DNA from 4 places in the Rhizobium sp. WYJ-E13 genome. Region 1 is predicted to be linked to each of the others. Evidence: riboswitches for the same ligand, from Rfam matches in the RefSeq annotation. Region 1 holds a riboswitch; each other region holds the start of a gene.
What was found. A riboswitch is a leader RNA that binds a small molecule or an ion and turns the genes downstream of it on or off. The one in region 1 is predicted to bind cobalamin.
Positions count from the first base shown of each region.

Region 1 (4,208 bases):
ACAATCGCCGCCGTCGGTGCCGTCATCATCAATGCCGGCGAAGAAGCGGCGACGGTCGTCTTCCTGTTCCTTGTCGGTGAGCTGTTCGAAGGCGTTGCCGCCGGAAAGGCGCGCGCCAGCATCCAGTCGCTGACGACGCTGGTGCCGAAGAATGCGTTGCTCGAAACGGGCGGTGAGGTGAAGGAAGTGCCGGCGGAAACGCTTACCGTCGGCTCAGTCATTCTCGTACGGCCGGGCGATCGGATTTCCGCCGACGGTACGATCCTGTCTGGTGAGAGCGCCATCGACGAAGCGCCGGTGACCGGCGAAAGCACGCCGGTGCGCAAGGGAACCGGCGAGACCGTCTTCGCTGGCACGGTGAATGGCGATGCCGCAGTGCGCATTCGTGTGACGGCCGCTGCCGAGGACAATACGATTGCCCGCGTCGTCAAGCTGGTGGAGGAGGCGCAGGAATCCAAGGCGCCGACGGAGCGCTTCATCGACCGCTTTTCGCGCTATTACACGCCGGGTGTTGTCGTCGTGGCGGTTCTGGTGGCGATCCTGCCGCCGCTGCTGACGGGCGCGGCTTGGGGCGAATGGATCTACAAGGGCCTTGCGATCCTGCTGATCGGTTGCCCTTGCGCGCTCGTCATTTCCACGCCGGCTGCGATTGCCGCTTCTCTTTCGGCGGGTGCGCGCCGCGGGTTGCTGATGAAGGGCGGCGCAGTTCTGGAATCGCTTGGCAAGGTGACGGCCGTTGCCTTCGACAAGACGGGTACGCTGACCGTTGGCAAGCCGCAGGTGACCGATATCATTGCCTTTGGACGCTCTGAGACGCAGGTGCTGTCACGCGCCGCGGTCCTGGAGCAAGCTTCCAGCCATCCGTTGGCGCTGGCGATCCTAAACCGGGCGAAAGCCGATGGTGTACCCATGCCGCCGGCTTTCGAACTTGAGGCGCTGCCGGGCAAGGGTGTGACGGGCAAGGTGGGCGGCGAAACGCTCGATCTCCTGTCGCCGCCGGCTGCGCGTGAGCGTAGAGCGCTGAATGCGGAGCAGGATCAGCAGGTTACCATCCTGAATGGCGCGGGCAAAAGTGTTTCGGTGCTGCTGATCGATGGCGTCGCTGCCGGCCTGATCGCCATGCGCGACGAGCCACGCGAGGACGCAAAGAGCGGCCTTGCGACGCTGAAGGCGGCCGGTGTGCGGGCCATCATGCTGACCGGTGATAACAAGCGCACGGCAGCCGCCGTTGCCGGTGATCTCGGCATCGACTGGCGCGGCGAGCTGCTGCCGCAGGACAAGCAGCGCATCGTCGGCGAATTGAAGAAGGAAGGGCTTTTCGTCGCCAAGGTCGGTGACGGCATCAACGATGCGCCGGCGCTTGCTGCTGCCGATGTCGGCATCGCCATGGGCGGCGGCACCGACGTGGCGCTGGAAACGGCGGATGCGGCGGTGCTGCATGGACGTGTCGGCGACGTGGCGCGCATGATCGACCTTTCGAAGCGGACGATGCGCAATATCATGCAGAACATCACCATCGCGCTCGGGCTGAAGGCAGTGTTTCTCGTCACCACTATAGCCGGCATTACCGGCCTGTGGCCGGCGATCCTGGCGGATACGGGCGCGACCGTGCTGGTGACGATGAATGCGCTTCGCCTTCTTCGGATGAAGACATAAAGATTTCTCTATATCATCCTGCGATTGGATGCGGCAGTGCATGCTTGCCGCATCGTGGTTCCACGACCGAACTTCTGATGTTGGCGCGCGAGCGCCTGACGAATGGGCAGCTTTGGATCAACGCCGATTGCGGTCTGAAGACGCGTAAATGGGAGGAGGTTCGCCCAGCGCTCGTCAACATGGTGGCGGCTGCTCGATTGTTGCGCGGTGCCGCAGCAACGACCCGCGCATGAGCGCCTAGTCGATTCCTGGGGGAGCCGGCTATATGCCGGCTTTCACCTTTGAGGCCTCCTCCACAGCCTGTTTTCTTTAACCATTCGTTAACCACGTTTTTCACAGGAATGCAGCGATTTCAAACATTCCGTAGCGCGATGTACAAACCATCCGTTGACGCAAACCGGGATTCGCGTACTATATCTAGTGTTCAAGGTTCCTTCGATTCGTGAGGGTCGGGGGCTAAGACGGGAATACGGTGCGTTTCGCCATGACGGCGCGACAAAGCCGGAGCTGCCCCCGCAACTGTAAGCGGCGAGCAACTGTCCGATTTCAGGTCACTGAGGCATGAGGCTTTGGGAAGGCTGGGGCAGGGGCTTCGACCCGTAAGCCAGGAGACCTGCCTTGAATAAAACGTCCACGGGCGGGGTGTCCGGAAAGTCGCGTGCATGAAAGCGGAATCCATCCGTGCTGTTACGCTGCCCCGAACGTCCTCATGAGCACTTCGGGGTTGAAGTTATGTCGAGAACGTCAAGGCCGCCGCCCGCGCAAATCCTGCAAGGGATAATTTCAGGCGTTTAAGCGCCGACTCTGCAAGATCATCGTCAAGCGTTACCCCGGACGCCGCAAGGCGCCCGTGCCCTGTACTGCGTCCGAAATTCATTGACATCACGAGGAACATGATGAGCGTTACCGTTTACAGCAAGCCTGCCTGCGTTCAGTGCACCGCCACCTATCGCGCCCTCGACCGTCTGGGCGTCGACTATCAGATCATCGATATTTCCGAGGATGCCGACGCGCTCGATCGCGTTCGCGGCATGGGCTACATGCAGGTTCCGGTCGTCGTTGCCGGCGAGAACCACTGGGCGGGCTTCCGTCCCGACATGATCAGCGCGCTCTCCTAATTGGAGAAGAGCGATGGGCCTGATCGTCTACTATTCCAGCCGGTCCGAGAATACCCATCGTTTCGTCGAGAAGCTGGGACTGCGCGCGGCGCGCATTCCCCTCAGTGCTGAAGACATCCACATTCGCGAACCCTACGTGCTGATCTCGCCCACCTATTGCGGGGATGGCGGCCCAGGGATCGTAAAGGGAGCCGTGCCCAAGCAGGTAATCCGCTTCCTCAACGATGCGGAAAACCGCTCCAATATCCGCGGCGTGATTGCAGCGGGCAACAGCAATTTCGGCGAGACCTACGGGCTTGCCGGCGACGTGATCTCGCAGAAGTGCCGGGTGCCCTACCTCTACAGGTTCGAGCTTCTGGGAACTGCCGAGGATGTCGCCAATGTCAAAGACGGGATGGGACGATTTTGGACACGGGAACGAACCTGACGCGGGATGCGGGTGTAAAACCGCTAAAGGCCGTGGAAGCGCTGGACTATCATGCGCTGAACGCGATGCTGAACCTCTATGACGATGAGGGCAAGATCCAGCTCGACAAGGATCGCATGGCGGCAAAGCAGTATTTCCTGCAGCATGTGAACCAGAACACGGTGTTCTTCCATAATCTCAAGGAGAAGCTCGATTATCTGGTGACCGAAGGCTATTACGAGCAGGACGTACTCGATCAGTATTCCTTCAATTTCGTCCGCGATCTGTTCGACGAAGCCTATGCCAAGAAGTTCCGGTTCCCGACCTTCCTCGGCGCCTTCAAATATTACACCAGCTACACGCTGAAGACCTTCGACGGTAAGCGCTATCTCGAGCGCTACGAGGACCGTATCTGCATGGTGGCGCTGGCGCTTGCCAGAGGCAATGAACAGCTGGCACGCGATCTGATGGAAGAGATCATTACCGGCCGTTTCCAGCCGGCAACGCCGACCTTCCTCAATGCCGGCAAGAAGCAGCGCGGCGAACTCGTCTCCTGCTTCCTGCTGCGCGTCGAAGACAATATGGAATCGATCGGCCGCTCCATCAATTCGGCGCTGCAGCTTTCCAAGCGCGGCGGCGGCGTGGCGTTGTCGCTGACGAACATTCGTGAGGCCGGTGCGCCGATCAAACAGATCGAAAACCAGTCTTCCGGCATCATCCCCGTCATGAAGCTGCTCGAGGACTCGTTCTCCTATGCCAATCAGCTCGGCGCGCGACAGGGTGCGGGCGCGGTTTATCTCAACGCGCATCACCCTGATATCATGCGCTTTCTCGATACCAAGCGCGAAAATGCCGATGAGAAGATCCGCATCAAGACGCTGTCACTCGGCGTCGTCGTGCCTGATATCACTTTCGAACTCGCCAAGAACAATGAGGACATGTATCTCTTCTCGCCCTATGACGTGGAGCGGGTCTATGGCGTGCCCTTCACCGAGATCTCGGTGACGGAAAAGTATCGCGAGATGGTG
Region 1 covers NZ_CP076853.1:3,502,823-3,507,030, reverse strand. Annotated here, with positions in the region: gene KQ933_RS17465 (heavy metal translocating P-type ATPase) at 1-1,656, shown strand, start outside; partial or broken gene KQ933_RS17460 (hypothetical protein) at 1,722-1,889, shown strand; cobalamin riboswitch at 2,067-2,292, shown strand; gene nrdH (glutaredoxin-like protein NrdH) at 2,553-2,774, shown strand; gene nrdI (class Ib ribonucleoside-diphosphate reductase assembly flavoprotein NrdI) at 2,788-3,201, shown strand; gene nrdE (class 1b ribonucleoside-diphosphate reductase subunit alpha) at 3,180-4,208, shown strand, end outside.

Region 2 (4,208 bases), 1.9 Mb from region 1:
CCCTTATGAGGTTGGGGCGGTGGGGTCTTTGCAATGTGGGGAAATCGCTTACTCACCCTTGCGATGCCGGTGTCGTTTGCGATGATTTGAGAATTTGGGGGTGCGGGATACCCCACCGTCCTGTGAATGGGCGGCGGGGTTAGCCCGCCGCGCTGAATGCGACCACCTAAGCCGCGACGGCGGCCTTGCGGCGGTCGCGGACGGCCTTGGCGAGATCCTCGAGCACATCCACCGACATGTCCCAGCCGATACAGCCGTCAGTGATGGACTGGCCGTAAACCAGCGGCTTGCCGGGCACGAGGTCCTGGCGGCCGGCGACGAGGTTGCTCTCGATCATCATGCCCTTGATGTGGTGGTTGCCCGCGACGATCTGGCCGGCGACGTCTCGGACGACCTTCGGCTGGTTCATCGGGTCCTTGCCGCTGTTGGCGTGGCTGGCATCGATCAGCATGCGCGGGTCGACACTGAGCTTGGTCGCTTCGGCGATCACGGCCTGGACATCGGCCGCTTCATAGTTGGGCCGCTTGCCGCCGCGCAGGATGATGTGGCAGTCCTCGTTGCCGCGGGTGGAGGCAATCGCTGCCTGTCCGTCCTTGGTGACGGCCGGGAAATGGTGCGGCTGGGAAGCGGCCATGATCGCGTCGAGCGCGACACGCGCGCCGCCATCCGTGCCGTTCTTGAAGCCGATCGGGCAGGAGAGACCCGAGGCGAGCTGACGATGGATCTGGCTTTCGGTCGTGCGCGCGCCGATGGCGCCGTAGCTGACGAGATCGGCGATATATTGCGGCGTGATCGTGTCGAGGAATTCGCAGCCGGCCGGCAGGCCCATGGCGTTGATGTCGAGCAGCAGGCGGCGCGCAAGGCGCAGGCCTTCCTCGATACGGTAGGTGCCGTCGAGATGCGGGTCGTTGATCAGGCCTTTCCAGCCGATGGTGGTGCGGGGCTTTTCGAAATAGACGCGCATGACGATTTCGAGATCGCCGGACAGGCGTCGTCGCTGCTCAACGAGCCGGGACGCATATTCACGGGCGGCCGCCGGATCATGGATCGAGCAGGGGCCGATGATGACCAATTGGCGGTCGTCCTTGCCGGTGAGGATGTCGTGGATCGTGTCGCGCGTGCCGGTCACGGTCCTGGTAATCTCGCGGTCACGCGGGATTTCCGAGATGATATCGGCCGGCCTGGTCAGCGGGGTGATCTCGACGATGCGCAGATCATCAATAGTATCAGTCACGGTATGCTCTCCTGTTTGGTCATACCGTGCGGAACGAAAAAAGCCGCCAGGTAGACTAGCGGCTGTTCGGGTTGTCGTCGCGTTGGTTTTGGTTACGCGCAGACCCGCATCCGCTGGAAGCAGCGGTACGAATAAAATCGCGATGCGTAGACGGACGAGATCGACATGCAGGCTATGTAGCGATGCGGAAACCAATTGTCACGCAGAATTTTACAGGTGAGAGCCCCTTACCGGGCAGGGGCGGAGATGCAGTTCCGTTCCAGGCCTATTCGCCGAATTGACTTGCTGCCATGCCGTTTCCACGCCATAGATCGCCCGTCAGGTGCCCGCCGTCACAAGCGGGAGAATCGGGAATCCGGTGCAAGACCGGAACGTGCCCAACGCTGTAAGGCCGACGCTTGCCGCTCAATCACGCCACTGGCCTAAAGGCCGGGAAGGCTGCGGCCAAGTGGATGACGCCAAGTCAGAAGACCGGCCTGGCAAGATAGACCCAACCCGCGCGGACGGCGGGCGGTTGCGTTGTTGGGGATTTGACGATGCGACCCATTGACGATGCCGTTTGCCCGGCATCCAGCTTTTCTGCGGCCGAACGTGAGGCCGTCTATCATGCGATCACGACGCGGCGCGATGTGCGCAGCCAGTTCCTGCCCGATCCCCTGCCGGATGATCTCGTCACGCGATTGCTGATGGCGGCCCATCACGCGCCTTCGGTCGGTTTCATGCAGCCGTGGAATTTCATTCTGGTGAAAAGTGCCGAGGTGAGGGCGCAGGTGCGCGATGCCTTCGCGAAGGCGAATGAGGAAGCGGCCCTGATGTTTACCGCCGAGCGGCGGCAGGCCTATCGCTCGCTGAAGCTCGAAGGCATCGTCGAGGCGCCGCTCGGCATCTGCGTGACTTGTGATCCTACCCGCAGCGGCAGCGTGGTGCTGGGGCGCACGCATAATCCGCGCATGGACAGCTATTCCACCGTCTGCGCCATCCAAAACCTGTGGCTTGCGGCGCGAGCGGAAGGTGTCGGCATCGGCTGGGTCAGCATTTTTCGCGAGGGCGACCTGAAGGAAATCCTCGGCATCCCCGATCATATCGAGGTGGTGGCCTGGCTCTGCGCCGGCTTCGTCGACCGGCTCTATGAGGAGCCGGAACTGGCGGTCAAAGGCTGGCGGCAGCGCATGCCGCTGGAAGATCTCGTCTTCCATGACGGCTGGGGACGATCGGACCGTGAGCCGGTCACTACTGCTGTTGAGGTTGGGGGCCTGACATCGCCGGATTAGCGAGATCGATCTTGCCCTGATCGCCGGCAAGGAATTGCGGGCCGATCTGCCGGACCTTGCTGGCAGAGGGATCATAGGGGCGATCCGCCACCTGCGACTGGGGAGCGGGCGGGGTGCTGGCCGCCTTCGGCGCTTCCGTCTGGATCGTGGTGATCGAGCCCTTCGGCTCGGGCGCCGGCGCATAGGCGGCCTGGCTCTTTCGCATCTGCTCGTAATAGGCAGACAGATTGCAGGAGCAGGCGGATTTTTCGCCAGGTGCACGGGTCTTGTAGGCGAAGGCGTTCTTCATCGCGCTGTAGGGCGCTCCGGTTGCCGTCGAAATCATGTTCGAGGTCTCGGTACTGGAAACGTCGCGATAGAAGAGTTCCGTCTCGACGCCAGGGCACATCTTCGAGCAGGTCGCGGCATCACGGTCGAAATCGACCGAGGTGGCATTGTTGCTGATCGGGAAGAAGCCGCCATCGCAGGTGCGCACGCAGATGGTGCTGACGGGCGAGAGCATTTCGGCGCGCGGCAGGCCATAGCGCTCGCCGCCGCCGAGCGGGATGAACGTGTCGCTGCGCATGGCCTGCTCTTCGATGCTCGGAGCCGGCGCGTAGGCGTCGCCTGCGGCAGGCCCGCTGAAACTGTCGCTGTTGCAGTCATTGTCTTCGAGCGCGGCCATCAGTTCCGCGCGGGCCGCATCGGGGCCGGACTGGCGCAACTCGTTGCGGCGATCCTGAAGGAAGCGGATATTGTCGACCATCCTGGCTTCAGCATGCTCGAGCTCGGCGCAGAAGCCGGCATTGTCGCCGCCAACGACGACCATGCTGCCGGAGGTACAGCCATACCGGCGCAGATCGCTGCGCACCTTGCGCAATTCGAGATTCTGTTCGGCAAGCGCGCCGGCATATTGGCGCATCTCGCTGCTGCTGTTGCCGAAGGTTTGCGGCAGGTCGGCAAGGCGCCCGCGCAGATCCTCACAGATCGCATTGGTCTGCGCCGCCGCAGGAGCCGCGAATGCCAGAAAGAAAACGAGATACAGGTTTCGGCGTTTCACGACGTCGTTCCGAAAAGAGAAAGGCATCTATCAGCGAGTTGCGACTTCAACCCACCGCGCGTTGTCTTAACGTGTTTCCCTTAATAAGCTCGCAGTAATTCCTAGCGTATTTTTGCGATCTTATCCAGCAAGCCAGATACTTCCACTTTCCTGTCTCCTGCAATCACGCGGGAGACCGTTGATATCCAGACAGTTGATATGACAGATATTTTCGACGAATCCCACGCTCGCGAAACGTCCGCAGAAATACCGCACACCCGGCGGGGCCTTCACGTTTTCGTAGACGGTTGTTTTGAACCCGGCGCAAGGCATGGGGGATGGGCCTTCGTCGCCTATCGCGATGGCGTCGAGATCGCCTCCGGCTTTGGCGGTGCAAAGGATTCCTCCAATAACGCGATGGAAGTGACGGCCGTGCTTGAGGCGGCAATCTGGATCAACGGCTCAGCAGCTGATGTAGCGGCAGTCATCTGGTCCGATTCCGCCTATGCCGTCGAAGGCTGCAACAGCTGGCGTCCGATCTGGAGAAACAATGGCTGGAAGAAAAGCAACCCGACCGGCAAGGCCAGAAACCGAGCGATATCAGATGCGAAAATCTGGAAAGCCATCGATATCCAGCTATCCGAGAATTCCCTGATAAGCATTGCCTGGTGCAAGGGCCATTCCG
Region 2 covers NZ_CP076853.1:1,651,045-1,655,252, reverse strand. Annotated here, with positions in the region: gene KQ933_RS08290 (3-deoxy-7-phosphoheptulonate synthase) at 167-1,234, opposite strand; cobalamin riboswitch at 1,538-1,729, shown strand; gene bluB (5,6-dimethylbenzimidazole synthase) at 1,771-2,505, shown strand; gene KQ933_RS08280 (DUF2865 domain-containing protein) at 2,465-3,544, opposite strand; gene KQ933_RS08275 (ribonuclease H) at 3,743-4,208, shown strand, end outside.
Region 2: another riboswitch for cobalamin. It lies ahead of bluB (5,6-dimethylbenzimidazole synthase); the one in region 1 lies ahead of nrdH (glutaredoxin-like protein NrdH).

Region 3 (4,208 bases), 1.3 Mb from region 1:
ACGACGCCGATCGGCAGGATCTGTTGCGGAATGATGATGCGCGAGATGATATCGGCGCCGACCATGAAGAGCGCGCCGCCAAGCGCGGTCGCCGGCAGCAGGCGGCCATGCGCCGGCCCGACGAGGAAGCGGGCGGCATGGGGAATGACGAGGCCGACGAAGCCGATGGAGCCGACCATGCTGACGACGCTCGCCGTCATCGCGGCCGTGACGGCGAGCAGGGTGAACTGCACCCGGCGCACCGGGACGCCGAGCGCGGCTGCGGCATCCGTGCCGAAGGCGAAGGCATCGAGCGCACGCACATGCGCGAGGCAGAGGATGAAGCCGATCACGGCGATGGGCACGGAAAGATAGACATCCGGCCAGCGCACGCCGCTCAGCGATCCCAAGAGCCAGAAGAGCACGCCGCGGGCCTGTTCGGCATTGGCCGAGGTGGTGACGATATAGGAGGTCAGCGCATTGAAAAGCTGCGAGCCCGCCACGCCGCAGAGAATGATGCGCTCGCTGGTGCCGCCGGCACCGGCCGCCAGCACGCCGACCAGCAGGAAGGCGGCGACCGCGCCGATGAAGGCCCCGCTCGACAGGCCCAGTACGCCATAACCGAGGCCTGCTATCATGACGCAGACGGCCCCCGTCGATGCGCCGGCGGAGATGCCGAGCACATAGGGTTCGGCGAGCGGGTTGCGCAGCAGCGCCTGCAGGATCGCGCCGCAAAGCGCCAGCGACGCACCGGCGCTTGCCGCCACCAGCGCGCGGCTGAGGCGGTAATCCCAGATGATGCCCTGATGGATGCGGCTGAGCTCGAACGCCGTGCCGAACAGGCGGTTGGAGACCGCCTTTGCCGTGGTGGCGAGCGGGATGGCGATCTCGCCGATCGACACGGCAAGGCTGATCATCAGTGCGAGCAGGATGACGGCGGCGATGGTGAGCGCGGCAAGCGCCCACCATGTCCTCTGTGGCGAAAGCGCCTGGCTCACTGTGTCAGACCGAAGGACTTGATGCCCTTTGCCAGCGTTTCGATGCCGTCGATCGTGCGGATCGTCGGGTTCATCGACTGCGCGTCCATCATGATAAAGCGCTTGTTTTTCACCGCATCCAGTTCCCTGGTGACCGGATCATTCTCCAGGAAATCCACCTTCACCCTGGGATCGTCGGCGGCATAGCGGCGGCGGTCCATGGTGGCGATGACGATGACGGAAGGATTGGCCTGCGTAATCGTTTCCCAGCCGACGAGGGGCCATTCCTCTTCAGTCGTCACGACGTTCTTCGCGCCGAGCGTTTTCAGGATATAGGCCGGCGCGCTGTTCTTGCCGGCGATGAAGGCATCGCCCTCGACCTCCTTGCTGGAGAACCAGAATACGACAGGCAGGTTCTTGGCGGCAGCACCAGCGACGGAGGCCGCGGCATCGGCCTCGCGCTTTTTCAGGTCGGCAATCAGTGCGTCGCCGCGGTCTTTCACGTCGAAGATCTCGGAGAGTTCGGCGATTTCCTGATAGATCAGGTCCATCGTGAACAGTTCCTTGCGCACGCCATCACCGCCATCGGTGTTGATCTTGGCGACGCAATCGGCCGGCGCGACATAGGTGTTGATGCCGAGATCCTTGAACTGCTCGCGCTTGCCGACGGAGCCTTGCGTGCCGACATGCCATTCGAATTCGGCAGTCACAAGATCGGGCTCCGCGCCGACGACGGATTCGAAGCTCGGGTCATTGTCGGCCAGCCGTTTGATCCTGCTGTTGACATCGGCATATTGCGGCAGGACCGGGCCGACCCAGACGGCGGTGCCGGCGATCTTGTCGGCAAGGCCGAGCGAGAACAGCACTTCGGTCATGCCCTGGCCGATCGAAACGATCCTGGCCGGCGCTTTTTCGAAGGTGACCTGCTGGCCGCAATTGGTGAGGGTGAGGGGATATTGGGTGGCGGCAAAGGCGGGCGCAGCAAAGCCGGCCAGCCCGAGCGCGAGGGAAAAGCTCTTCAGACGCTGTCGCATGGGAAACTCTCGATCAGAAGGAAAAGGGCTGGCGGATGCCGGTGCGCGAAAGCGCGAACGAAGCCGGCGAGCGGCAAGCTAGCGGCGGATCGTCCAATCGAGACGGATGGATGGCGGCAGGTGGAGAGGGGTCTTGTCAATCATGTCTGCTCCTTGTCGGGCATCCCCGCCCGGCTGATTGGATCGTGATCGACGGCAGGTCTCCTGGCTCGCGAATATGTGCCGGTCATCTGCCTTCCCGCGACATCGCAGTGGCACGGCCCTGAGGCCGAGGGCATGATCGCTAAAGCGATCAACCCCGAGATCGACAATCCGCTTACAGTTGCGGGGGCAGCCACGGTCTCGGTCCCTCTTGGGTCGTCCTCACCGTGTTCCCTATTATTCCCGTCGGAGTTCTCTTCGGGGAACCGTCGCCCCGATCTATGACGCCGCCGTGGGCGACGTCAAGCACCGGAATGCGAAGTGTGTCGGATCCGACGCCGCCTTGGTGGCTGACGCCCGAGCCGCGCGGCGGCGGATGTGAGCGCGGTGGCGACTGCGGAGACAGTGAAAGGGCGCCGGTACATGAAATCTCCCTAAATGTAATAACATTACATAGCCACTGTTATAAGGTTACACCTGCGTTGTCCAGTCCCGGCTGTCGGATTTTTGAGAAATTGGGCGCGGGCCTCGTCTGATGTCTGGCCGGCTCTTCATCGTGACAGGATGGTGGCGTATGACGCAAGCCATCGACAGCGATTGGTGAGCCGAGCCCCTTCAAAGCAGCCGATGGCTATTGTGGCGCGACGTCCGTCATCTCTTCGCGATCCTGCAGGATGCGGTCGATCAGGCCCCATTCCACGGCCTCTTGCGCCGTCATGAAGCGATCGCGATCCATTGCCTGCTCGAACTCCTCATAGGATCGGCCGCAATGTTCGGCGTAGAGGCGCGTCATGAGCTGCTTCGTCTTCCTGATTTCCTCCGCATGGATGAGCATGTCGGAGGCCTGGCCCTGGAAGCCGCCGAGGGGCTGGTGGATGAGGATGCTGGCATTCGGAAGGGCATACCGCTCTCCCGGCTGACCGGCCATCAGCAGGAAGGAGCCCATGGAGCGGGCCGTTCCCATGCAGAGCGTGTGCACCGGCGCGCGGATGAAGCGCATCGTGTCGTACATGGCAAAGCCGCTGGTCACGACGCCGCCAGGCGAATTGATATAGAGATTGATGGGCTTTTTTGGATTTTCGGCTTCGAGGAACAGCAGTTGGGCGCAGACGAGGGCCGAAACGGTGTCGTTGATCTCGCCGTTCAGAAAGATGATCCGCTCTCGCAGGAGCCGGGAATAGATGTCGAAGGATCGCTCACCTCTCGAGGATTGTTCGACGACCATAGGGACGAGTTGCATCGTTTCGCGCATCGGCGAACTCCAATCTTCCAGAGTTATGAGGGGAAAGGCCTGCCGCGTCAGGCGGCGAGCATCATGGTCTGCCCGTTGTTGTTGGCGACCGATCTCGAAAGCCGCTCGAAAGTGGCTCCGGTCAGCTCGTGGACGATGCGCAGACTGGTTCCGCCGGATGCGTTCGCGGCGATCGTGAAGGTGACGGTGCTTTCGAGATAGGGCGGGGCATCGTCGCGCAATCGGTAGCGGATTTCCTTGCTCGGTGTCTCGGAGAGCGATTGCGGATCGGCAAGCGCCTCCTTCGGCAGCCATTTCTCCCGGAATTCCGCGATGCTGATCGCGCGCCAGACCTTTTCCAGTGGCGCATCCAACTCATATGTCTGTTCGAAGCCGCTTTGTTGTTGCTTGGCTTTCACCTTGGCTTTCACCTCGTTCATTGATCCATATCCTTCAGCAAGAGCTTGAGATCATCGATGCGGGCCGGCCAGTAGGCGCGATATTTCGCCAGCCATTGGGCGATGAGGGTGAGCCCCTCGGGGTCGACCTCGTAATTCACGAAACGACCCTCCTTCTGTTCGCGCACCAGCCTTGCCGCTCGCAGCACGGCGAGATGCTGGGACATCGCCGGCTGGCTGATATCCATGCCTTGGCGAAGCGCGCTGGCATTCATGCTGCCGGTCGCCAGTTTCTCGAAGATCGTGCGGCGTGTCGGGTCCGCGAGGGCGCGGAAAATGTCGTGTTGCATCATGATGACGCATAAGCACAGACTTATGTGATTCGCAAGGGCTTGCGTCATCTGCGCGTCTTGCGAACCCGATGCGAGCGCCGAGGTCTCCGTCGGGC
Region 3 covers NZ_CP076853.1:2,239,973-2,244,180, reverse strand. Annotated here, with positions in the region: gene KQ933_RS11365 (iron ABC transporter permease) at 1-977, opposite strand, end outside; gene KQ933_RS11360 (ABC transporter substrate-binding protein) at 974-1,990, opposite strand; cobalamin riboswitch at 2,167-2,417, opposite strand; gene KQ933_RS11355 (ATP-dependent Clp protease proteolytic subunit) at 2,763-3,383, opposite strand; gene KQ933_RS11350 (SRPBCC domain-containing protein) at 3,431-3,802, opposite strand; gene KQ933_RS11345 (helix-turn-helix transcriptional regulator) at 3,799-4,113, opposite strand.
Region 3: another riboswitch for cobalamin. It lies ahead of KQ933_RS11360 (ABC transporter substrate-binding protein); the one in region 1 lies ahead of nrdH (glutaredoxin-like protein NrdH).

Region 4 (4,208 bases), 1.1 Mb from region 1:
GGCTGCCTGCTTGGCGTTCATCTGCGGCTGCAGGAAATCGTTTTTATAGCGGATGAAATCGGCGAGATTCTGGGCTTCGTCCTGCGCGCTGGTGGGATTTGCGTAGATTTCCGGGACGAGCACCAGACCTGCATATTTGTCCTGATCGTCAACAAGGATGACGCGCTGAGTCGAGCCGATCGGGTAGGCCGTCTTGAAGTCGCCGAGCGTCATGCTGTTTTTAGCCGTCTTCACATCGGCGCGCATCAGCTTGTCGACGGTCAGGTTGCGGATCCAGCCGACATCATGGGCGCTGCGGATGCTCTCGCCGCGCAGGTGGAAACGCCATGTGGCGAAGGAGTAGCCGAAGGTGGTGCGAACCACGAGCGAGGAAGTGATGACGGCGGCGAGCACGAGGGCGGTGATCGGAAAGTCGCCGGTAATCTCCAGTGCGAGGAAGGTCATGGTCAGCGGCCCGCCGATGACGGCGACGGCAAGCGAACTCATGCCGACCACGGCATAGATGACGGGGGTCAGCGTCGCATCGGCAAAATAGGGGGCGGAATAGGCAAAGAGCTTGCCGAGCAGCGCGCCCATGAAGAGTGAAGCGAAGAACAGGCCGCCCCTGAAGCCGGAGCCGATCGAGACAGCCGAAGCGACCGATTTCAGCAAAAACAGGCTGATAAGGGCGGGGATCGTTACTTCGTTGGCGAGGTTCAGATGCAGTGCGCCATGTCCGGCGGCCAGAATCTGCGGCGAGACCAGCGCCAGCAGGCCGACGACGATGCCGCCGAGCGCCGGGCGAAAGGGCAGCGGGACGGAGCTCTTTCGTGCCAGTTCCTCGACGAAGGCGACGCCCTGCATGAGCAGGATGCCAATGCCGGCGCAGAAGGCGCCGAGTGCGATCGCCGGCACGTAATCGGCCGGCTGGACAGCGCCGAAACTGCCGACATCGATGATGAAATCGCTACCGGCAAGCAGGCGTGCAACCAGTGTGGCGACCAGGGCTGCAACGACGACCGGTGTCAGCGAGACGATGGCGTATGTGCCGATGATGAGCTCGAAGGCGTAGAACGCGCCGGTCAGCGGCGCATTGAAGGCGGCCGCGATGGCGCCGGCAGCGCCGCAGCCGACAAGCACGCGCAGATCGGCGCGGCGCAGTTGCAGTTTCAGGCCGAATTTCGAGGCGATGCCGGCTGCAAGCTGCGTATAGCCGGCTTCCAGACCGACCGAGGCGCCGAAGCCGTTGGAGATGATGTTCTGGACGGCGACGAGAATGCTGTCTGTCAAAGACAGGCGACCGCCATGCAGCGCATTGGCCTCGATCGGGTCGACCATCGGCTTCTTGCGCCACTTGGCGAGGATGAAGAACAACAAGCCGAGTAGGATACCGCCGGCGAAAGGCGCCGTCATCAGCAGGAACTGGTTGTCGATCTGCGAAGCGCTGAGCCGGGTTTCGGTTTCGATGCCGAAGATCAACCGGTGCATTGCCTCGGACACGAAACTCATGGCGCTGACCGCCAGCCCCGCAGCGATGCCGACCAGCGCGCCGGCAAAGACCAGGCCTATTTCACTTTGTCTGGCGAGGGCGCGCAGGCGTCCCAAATCGAATATGGTTGTGAAGGGCCGGAAGCGGCGGATATCCATTCGGGAGAGCATCATAGGAGAACTAGGCGACAGGAGCGGCGGTCAAGGGTGGCAGGCGGCACCGCATGCCTGCCAATTGCGGCTAAATACCGGCCGGGCAGTAAAGTTTCTATGACATAAGATTTTGAATAAACACGATAATCTTGGTAGTGTAAGTAGAGATGAACCTCTCTGGCACAGTGCGGGGCAATTGACATGGGGGTTGCGCGCGCCTAACCATGAAACCACATAATGGATGGTTCCGGATCGGCCTGACGCCTTCCGGATGAAAAGGGAATGTGACGAGGCGGACCCAAGTCGGGGGCCTTCATCACAGCCGACCCCGCGACTGTAGAGCAGTCAGGGTCTTCCGTCCGGCATTTCGACTGCCGCGCCGACGGCCCGCATCCTGCGGGCGGGCAAGGTGGAACAGGCGCCGGAAAAGCCACTGGAAATGCACCGTGATCAGCCGGGGCAGGACGCCTCTCTTTCTACGAATCGTCCGCCTTTTCACGAGATGCAGCCGGGAAGGCGAGGCAGATCCGCTGGCACGATCAGGGGCGACCGGAAACGGTTGCCCCTGTCGCGGCCGACAACTGCGAGCCAGGAGACCTGCCATCCGTGCCGGGCATAGTGCCCAACTGGGTGTTTTGCCCGCTGCCAGCACGGAGGTTGTTTTGGCTGAAGGATATGGTTCGGTGCTGCCTTTGGCGGTGCGATTGGGAGGCGTCGGTGCGGTGCTTTCGGCCTCTTGCGTCGAGTCTGTGGCACCCCCCTCTGTCGCCAAGGAAAGTACACTTAGAACAAGCCGCCGCATCCTCTCTCATAGGAGCGTTTGCGCATGACCGCCACCTTCATCCTCGGCGGCGCGCGCTCCGGCAAATCCCGCTTCGCCGAAAATCTCGTGACAGCCAGCGGCCTCGACCGCCACTACATCGCCACCGGCCGGGCGTGGGACGGGGAGATGCAGGCGCGTATCGACCAGCACAAGGCCGATCGCGGTCCCTCCTGGACCACGCATGAGGAGCCGCTCGATCTCATGGAGCGCCTTGCGGCCATCGATGGCGAGGGCAGGGCAATCCTGGTCGACTGCCTGACGCTCTGGCTCACCAACCTGATGATGGAGGGGCGCGATATCGCTGCGCAGTCCGCATCGCTCGCCGCCTTTCTCCCTGACGCAAAGGCGCGGCTCGTCATCGTTTCCAATGAAGTCGGCCTCGGCATCGTGCCCGAAAACCGCATGGCGCGCGAGTTTCGCGACCATGCCGGCCGGCTGCACCAGATGATCGCGGCAGAGGCCGACGACGTCTATTTTATCGCGGCAGGATTGCCGCTGAAAATGAAGGGTTAGTTCCATGCAGCAGAAAATTCCCGCGACCGTCATCACCGGCTTCCTCGGCGCCGGCAAGACGACCATGATCCGCAACCTGCTCACCAATGCCGGGGGCAAGAAGATCGCGCTCATCATCAACGAGTTCGGTGATCTCGGCGTCGATGGCGATGTGCTGAAGGGCTGCGGGGCGGAGAATTGCACCGAAGACGATATTATCGAGCTCACCAATGGCTGCATCTGCTGCACGGTCGCCGACGATTTCATTCCGACCATGACGAAGCTTCTGGAGCGCGATCAGCGTCCGGACCATATCGTCATCGAAACCTCGGGCCTCGCTTTGCCGCAGCCGCTGGTGGCCGCCTTCAACTGGCCGGATATTCGCAGCGAAGTCACCGTCGATGGCGTCATCACCGTCGTCGATAGTGCCGCTGTCGCCGCTGGTCGTTTTGCCGATGACCACGATGCCGTCGATGCGCGCCGCGTCGAGGATGAATCGCTCGATCATGAAAGCCCGATCGAAGAGCTTTTCGAAGATCAGCTGACCTGCGCCGACCTGATCGTGCTCAATAAGACCGATCTTATCGACAGCGATGGCCTCGGCCGCGTGAAGAGCGAGGTTGCCTCGCGCATTGCCCGCAAGCCTGTGATGATCGAGGCCAGGAATGGCGATGTGCCGGCAAGCGTGCTGCTCGGCCTCGGCATCGGCACGGAAGACGACGTCGTCAACCGCAAGTCCCATCACGAGCTGGAGCATGAGGACGGTAAGCCCCACGATCACGACGAATTCGACAGTTTCGTCGTCGAGCTTGGTGCGATCTCGGACACGGCCGGTTTCGTCGAGAAGCTGAAGGGCATCATTGCCGAGCATGACGTGCTGCGCCTCAAGGGCTTCATCGACGTCTCCGGCAAGCCGATGCGCCTGCAGCTGCAGGCCGTGGGTGTCCGTATCGACCAGTATTTCGACCGCGCCTGGGCATCGGGTGAAACGCGCAGCACGCGTCTCGTTGTCATCGGCCTGCACGAGATGGATCAGGACGCGGTGCGCAAGGCGATCGAAGCGCTCGCATGAGGATATAAAATGCATCTGCTTCTGGCCCAGCAGGGAACGATCAGCGACGGGGACGAGGCAATCGACCTCGGCCAGTCGCCGGGCGATATCCTGTTCCTGTCGGCTGCCGACACCGAGCTTGCGGCAATTGCCGCGGCGCATGCCGGCGGGGCGGCCGGGCATTCGCTGCGGCTTGCGAGCCTGATGAGCCTGAAGCATCCG
Region 4 covers NZ_CP076853.1:2,354,523-2,358,730, reverse strand. Annotated here, with positions in the region: gene KQ933_RS11960 (chloride channel protein) at 1-1,638, opposite strand, end outside; cobalamin riboswitch at 1,846-2,240, shown strand; gene cobU (bifunctional adenosylcobinamide kinase/adenosylcobinamide-phosphate guanylyltransferase) at 2,447-2,956, shown strand; gene cobW (cobalamin biosynthesis protein CobW) at 2,961-4,007, shown strand; gene cobN (cobaltochelatase subunit CobN) at 4,017-4,208, shown strand, end outside.
Region 4: another riboswitch for cobalamin. It lies ahead of cobU (bifunctional adenosylcobinamide kinase/adenosylcobinamide-phosphate guanylyltransferase); the one in region 1 lies ahead of nrdH (glutaredoxin-like protein NrdH).